2 linked regions of the Bdellovibrio bacteriovorus HD100 genome follow. Each later gene encodes a partner of the first gene's protein in a complex. Links are inferred from orthologs where the notes say so. Each region holds a gene or a part of one and is shown in the gene's direction. Other genes may lie near its edges.

Region 1 (3,181 bases):
GCCTCAATCATCTTGTTCATGATAAGCTCGGCGGTGACACCGAATTCATTTTTCAGTCGCGCGACCAGCTCAGAGGCTTCTTTCAGCGGAAGTTCTTCCGGCAAAGTGACCACATGGTATTTACAGATTTCAGGATTACGAATGTGGGCGTCGATGCTGCGGCTTTGTTCACCCATTGGCCCGAACTGCACAGCCTCGGCCATGCCCTTTGGGGCTTCAAGCAAAGCAATGAAGTGACCCGTGGCGAAGGCATCCACCACGATGCAATCAAACGGCAGAGGTGGGCCGTGCTTGCGGGGACCACTGGTGACCTTTCCCAGGATCGCAAGTTCCGGCAGTGCCGGGGCCACGTTGATAAAGGCTTTCATCACTGCATTTTCAAAGAAGAGCTTCGCCAGGCTCTCCACTTTGATGAAATGGCGGGCGTATTCCTGCAAACAGGCCTCGCCGGTCCAAAGAGCAACAGAAAGCAGAGGCCTGATTGTAACTGGTTGGAACCCAACTTGGGGTAAACCAAAGAAATCCTTAAAGAAACTCTGATCTCCAAGCTCTACAAGGAGGGTGTTTTTACCCTCTTGGCTCTTTTTAAGCGCTAGGGCCGCGGCTAAAACCGACTTTCCCACGCCCCCTTTTCCGGTCACAAAGTGAATCTCTTGCTTCATAGGTTCTAAGAGTGTGGCTGACCTCTGATTTATAGGCATTACGCATAGCATTACGGTTGCCTAAAGTCGGCCCGTCTTTTAGTATCCACCAGTTTATAACGCGTTGGCGTAATCTAGGAGAAATAGACATGAAATCGAATGTAGAAAAGGTCTCTAACCTTTCCAGAAAATTGAACATCGAAGTTCCTGCAGCGGCTGTTCAAACGGCTTTCCAAAAAATCTTCAATGGCATCCAAAAAGAAGTGACCATCAAAGGCTTCCGTAAAGGGAAAGCTCCTTTGGCGACAGTAAAAAGCCTTTACGGTGACCGTGTAAAACAAGACGTGGTTCAGGATCTGATCCAGAAGCACTACGCTGAAGCACTGAACGAGCACAAACTTGAGCCGATCAGCTATCCAGAATTCGAATTCGCTGATCCAACAGAGAACAAAGACTTCTCTTTCTCTGCAGCATTCGATGTTCGTCCAGAGATCACTCTGAAAAAATACGAAGGCCTGGAAGTTGAAAAAGAAAAAGCTGAATTCGACCCTAAGAAGATCGACCAGGTTCTTGAAAACATCCGCGCTTCCCGCGCAACTTTCGAAGTTGTTGCTGAAGACCGCGCTGTAAAAATGGGCGATATCGCTGTTATCAACTTTGAAGGCTTCATGGGCGGCGCGCCTCTTGAAAACGGTTCCGGCACAGATCACCACCTTGAACTGGGCGCGAAACAATTCATCGAAGGTTTCGAAGACGGTATCGTAGGAATGAAAAAAGGCGAGACTAAAACTCTTTCTTTGAAATTCCCGGATCCATACCACTCTGCAGAGCTTGCTGGTAAACCAGTAGAGTTCAAAGTGACTCTGAACCAGATCAAAGCCAAAGTTTTGCCTGAATTGACAAACGAATTCCTGGCGACTCTGGGCGGTCCTTCTGATCTTGAGACTTTGAAAAAATCCATCCAGGAAGACCTTGAGCAAACTGAAACCAAACGCATCGAAGACGCTTTCAAAAACCGTCTTTTGAAAACTTTGGTTAAAGAAAACCCGGTTGAAGTTCCTCCATCTTTGATGAAAGAACAAAAAGCGTCTTTGGTTGAAGACTTCAAAAAACGCATGTCTGAACAAGGCATGGGTCCAGATGACTTCGCGTCTTACGTTGAAAAATGGGATGGCGACTTCGAAAAGACGGCTGCTGAAATGATTCAGTCTTCTTTCCTGGTTGATGCTATTGCCAAAAAACATGACTTGTTCTGCAAAAAAGAAGACCTGGATGCGAAATTTGCTGAGTACGCTCAACAAACTGGCATCGAAGAATCCCGCATCAAGGAATTCTACGGTCGTCCAGAGCAGGCTTCCCGCCTGACTTACATGCTGACTGAAGAGAAAGTGATCGCTTTCCTGAACAAGTCCGTGAAAGTAAAAGAAGTTCCAGCGGGTTCTTTGAAAGAAGAAAACCACTAGTCTTCTGAATTTCCGTTCCGAAGTTTTAATCTTCCAAAGCCCGTCAGGCTGATGCTTGACGGGCTTTTTTTATGCCCGAAGGTGGCAAACACTTTAGTCCAGCCCGGCTTTGTCCGATGAATCTGGAAGTATGCACGTACTGGCAGCTGGCTGTATCATTCTGGGACTGCTCTTCAGTTCCTCCGTTTTTGCAACTTCGACGACATCTTTGATCGACGAAGCCAAATCCCTTGCGGGGACTGATCCTCGCAAAGCCCTGCATTTGCTTTCACTGATTGAAAACTCGGCTGCGAAAAACGAACCCCTGCTGCTGGCCGAAAAGGATCTGCTGAAATGCGAGATCCTGGTCGACAATGACGATCCCAAAGAAGCATTAAAATCCACCAGCCCTTATCTGGGTCACGCTTCTTTGCCACCTGATGTGCTGATGAATCTGGAGCTTTGTCATTTTTCGGCGCTGGAGGCCTCGGGCCAGGCGACCAAGGCGATGGAAGGCCTGACCTATCTGCTGGAAAAAAGCCGCCAGCTGCACCTGCCCGCCCAACAAGGCAAGGCACACCTGAACATGGGTCAGCTGCTGTCTTATCAGAATCAGTTTTCGGAAAGCCTGAAGCATCTGTTGCAGGCCAAAGAGATCTTCAAAAAGCTGCAGGACTCAAACGAAGAGCGTATCACTTTGAACTCGATCGCCGTGCTTTACGGGCGCATGGGGGAACACGAGCGCGCTCTGGAATACTTTGGCGAAGTTCTGCAGAAAAACCGCGACCTGAAGAAAACCCGCAACGTCGCCGTCGTTCTTTACAACATGGGCCGCCGCTATGAAGACCTGAACCAGTTTGAAAAATCACGCGAGCATTTCGCAGAATCCCTGAAGATTCACCGCGAACTTGGCAACACCAAGTCCATCGCCGTTGTCGAGCGCGCTCTGGGAGGCCTTTACAACAGCATGAACCAGCCGCTGAAGGCGCTGGAGCATCTGAAGACTGCCGTGACCACTTTGGAAGGCATGAACCTGCCTAAATCTCTGGGGCAGTTGTATTTTGAGCTGGGTCGAACCTACGCTAAGCTGGGCGACAA
Region 2 (3,126 bases), 760 kb from region 1 along the record:
TCTGCATACCTTGTAGATGAAATCCAAGAAGTTTACAGACTTCAAGGGGTTGGTATCAATGACAAGCATATCGAAGTCATTGTTCGTCAGATGCTACGTAAAGTAGAAATCCGTGATGCCGGCGACAGCCGCTTCCTGGCTGGTGAGCAAGTTGAAAGATACGCTTACATGGAAGAAAACGAACGTATTAACAAAGAGGGTGGTCAACCTGCTACTTGCAGCCCACTTCTTCTTGGTATTACTAAGGTTTCTTTGAGCACTGACAGCTGGATTTCAGCAGCGTCCTTCCAGGAAACTACAAAAGTTCTTACGGAAGCAGCGATCAATTCTCGTACAGACCATTTGCGTGGCCTGAAAGAGAATATCATCATGGGTCGTCTGATTCCTGCGGGAACTGGTTTGACATCTTACAAACGCTGGAAAGTGTCTGTGCATGAAGATGACGATATCGGCTTTGTCGCATTGCCGGGTATGACGTCTTCCGTACAGCCTCAAGGCTAAAGTAAGACCACCTGATCGCCGGCTTCACAGGCCGGCGTAGGGTAAAAAGCTCATGGATTGGGGACCTCACGCCGCTTTTCATGGATAAATGTAATTTTAACAACAAAGTCTTGACCTGGGCGTCACCGAAATGTAAGTTCCAGCGTCCAGAACCGCATAATTGTTTTTAAGGGGTATATAAAGTGCCAACAATTAATCAGCTCATCAAAAGTGAGCGTACTGTTCAAAAAAACCAAACAAAATCACCAGCTTTGGACTCTTGTCCTCAGCGTCGCGGTGTTTGTACACGTGTTTATACAACGACTCCAAAGAAGCCGAACTCCGCACTTCGTAAAGTTGCAAAAGTTCGTCTTTCCAATGGCTTCGAAGTTATCTCTTACATCCCTGGTATCGGCCATAACCTTCAAGAGCACTCCGTTGTACTAATCCGCGGTGGTCGTGTGAAGGATTTGCCGGGTGTTCGTTACCACATCGTTCGTGGGGTATTGGACCTTCAAGGTGTAAACGGTCGTCTGCGCGCCCGTTCTAAATACGGTACTAAGAGACCTAAGAAATAAGGATTGAGAGATGTCACGTCGTAAAAAGACCTTTAAAAGAGAAATCATTCCAGATCCGGTTTTCAAGGATCTAGTAATTGCTAAGTTCATCAATAAAATGATGATTCAAGGTAGAAAAGCAACTTCTCAAAAGTTGTTCTACGGTGCTTTGAAAGAGCTTGAAGGCAAAGTTCAAGGTGAAGAGCCTTTGGCAGTTTTCAAAAAAGCTCTTGAGAACGTTAAACCGTCTATCGAAGTTCGCTCCCGCCGTGTAGGTGGTGCTACTTACCAAGTTCCAGTAGATGTTCGTCCATCCCGTCGTTTGGCTTTGGCTATGCGTTGGTTGGTTGAGTACTCTCGCGAGCGCGGTGAGAAAGACATGGCGAAACGTTTGGCTGGCGAATTCTTGGACGCGTACAATAATAGAGGAAATGCTATTAAGAAGAAAGACGACGTTCACAGAATGGCTGAATCCAACAAGGCATTCTCTCACTACAATTGGTAATCTGTTCAGATGTCAGCTAAAGATCCTAAAGTTGTAGCTGATCTCAAGTACACTCGTAATATCGGCATCATGGCTCACATCGATGCCGGTAAGACGACCACCACCGAACGCATTCTTTACTATACAGGTAAAAGTCATAAAATCGGCGAGGTCCATGATGGTGATGCCACCATGGACTGGATGGTTCAGGAGCAAGAGCGCGGTATCACTATCACGTCTGCTGCAACCATGGCGTTCTGGAAAGATCACAGAATCAACATCATCGATACTCCGGGCCACGTTGACTTCACTATTGAAGTTGAGCGTTCTTTGCGTGTATTGGATGGCGCGATCGCAGTTTTCGACGGCGTGAATGGGGTTGAGCCTCAGTCCGAAACCGTTTGGAAACAGGCTGATAAATACAAAGTTCCCCGCATTTGCTTCGTAAATAAAATGGACCGTGTTGGTGCTGACTTTGTGATGTCCTTCGGGACGATCAAAGAAAAGCTGAACGCGAACCCAATCCCTGTGCAGGTTCCAATCGGCATGGAAGACACCTTCCGTGGTGTTGTTGATTTGCTCGAAAATAAAGCCTACATGTGGGATCAGTCCGGAATGGGTGACCATTTCGAAATTACCGATGTTCCCAATGACATGAAAGAGGAAGTAAACCGCTTCCGCACAGAGGTCATTGAGAAGATCGTTGAATTTGAAGACGAACTTCTTGAGAAATATCTCAATGGAGAAGAAGTCACTGTGCCAGAGCTTAAACGTGCTTTGCGCAAAGGGACTCTTGAATTGAAAGCCTTCCCGGTATTCTGTGGAGCCGCTTTCAAAAACAAAGGTGTTCAGCCTTTGTTGGATGGGGTCATTGACTACCTTCCGTCGCCTCTGGAAGTGCCTGCAATCGTGGGTCACGATCCTGAGCGTCCTGATAAAGAAATCATCTGTAAAACTGAATTTGATGCTCACGCGGCTGCTTTGGCTTTCAAAATCGCCAATGATCCGTTTGCCGGCACTTTGACTTATATCCGTGTTTATTCCGGTGAAGTGAAAGTCGGGGAGCAGCTTTTGAATCCGCGCACTCAGAAAAAAGAGCGCATTCAGAAGCTGGTGAAAATGCATGCGAATTCCCGTGAAGAAATCAACAGCCTGAAGGCGGGGGATATCGGCGCGGTTATCGGTCTTAAGTTCACAGGCACAGGGGACACTCTGTGTGAAAGCTCTCATGCTGTGGTTCTTGAGACGATCACTTTCCCAGAGCCGGTGATTTCCGTGGCGGTAGAGGCGAAGTCCTCTGCGGACCAGGAAAAGATGCTGGCTGGCCTGGCTAAACTTGAAAAAGAAGATCCATCCTGCCGTCTGCGCACGGATCCGGAAACAGGGCAAATCCTGCTTTCTGGCATGGGTGAGTTGCATTTGGAAATTCTTGTGGATCGTTTGCTTCGTGAGCATAAGATCCAGGCCAACGTGGGTAAGCCGCAGGTTTCCTATCGTGAAACCATCACGGTTGCCGCCAAAGCAGAGCACGTTTACGAGCGTGAGATTGCTGGCGAAACTCACTTTGCCAAAGTCTCCCTTTCCATCGAGCCTATTTCTCAGGCG

What was found.
Region 2: the proteins of tig (region 1) and rpsG are in contact, whole or in part, in a crystal structure (PDB 3GTY), measured with the Thermotoga maritima proteins. The link is inferred for Bdellovibrio bacteriovorus HD100 from one-to-one orthologs. Residues at the interface, in WP_004081061.1 of Thermotoga maritima: Glu122, Val124, Val129, Leu130, Tyr133, Glu188, Gly259, Ile262, Tyr263, Glu266, Ser270, Glu273, Gln274, Glu277, Arg308, Gln311, Ile312, Ser315, Tyr316, Glu325, Arg329, Arg336, Leu363, Phe366, Trp367, Arg373, Leu377, Arg381, Leu384, Glu387; in WP_004081843.1 of Thermotoga maritima: Lys34, Lys52, Lys55, Glu59, Arg62, Gln63, Glu66, Asn67, Lys69, Val71, Arg95, Ala109, Lys110, Lys111, Gly112, Arg113, Pro114, Glu117, Glu121, Ile124, Ala125, Tyr127, Asn128, Asn129, Thr130, Gly131, Lys135, Asp139, Arg142, Met143.

The regions. Positions count from the first base shown.
Region 1 is NC_005363.1:3,637,531-3,640,711, forward strand. Bases 88-2,947 are described here. They hold tig (trigger factor), read left to right. Parts: upstream 88-790; coding sequence 791-2,104; downstream 2,105-2,947. Other genes in these bases: BD_RS17215 (ArsA family ATPase), read right to left, coding at 88-713; BD_RS17225 (tetratricopeptide repeat-containing diguanylate cyclase), read left to right, coding at 2,235-2,947. In the rest of the region: more of BD_RS17215, read right to left, coding at 1-87; more of BD_RS17225, read left to right, coding at 2,948-3,181. UniProt on the Bacillus subtilis protein: Involved in protein export. Acts as a chaperone by maintaining the newly synthesized protein in an open conformation. Functions as a peptidyl-prolyl cis-trans isomerase.
Region 2 is NC_005363.1:2,874,426-2,877,551, reverse strand. Bases 1-2,805 are described here. They hold rpsG (30S ribosomal protein S7), read left to right. Parts: upstream 1-1,068; coding sequence 1,069-1,542; downstream 1,543-2,805. Other genes in these bases: fusA (elongation factor G), read left to right, coding at 1,552-2,805; rpsL (30S ribosomal protein S12), read left to right, coding at 684-1,058; rpoC (DNA-directed RNA polymerase subunit beta'), read left to right, coding at 1-501. Outside these bases: more of fusA, read left to right, coding at 2,806-3,126.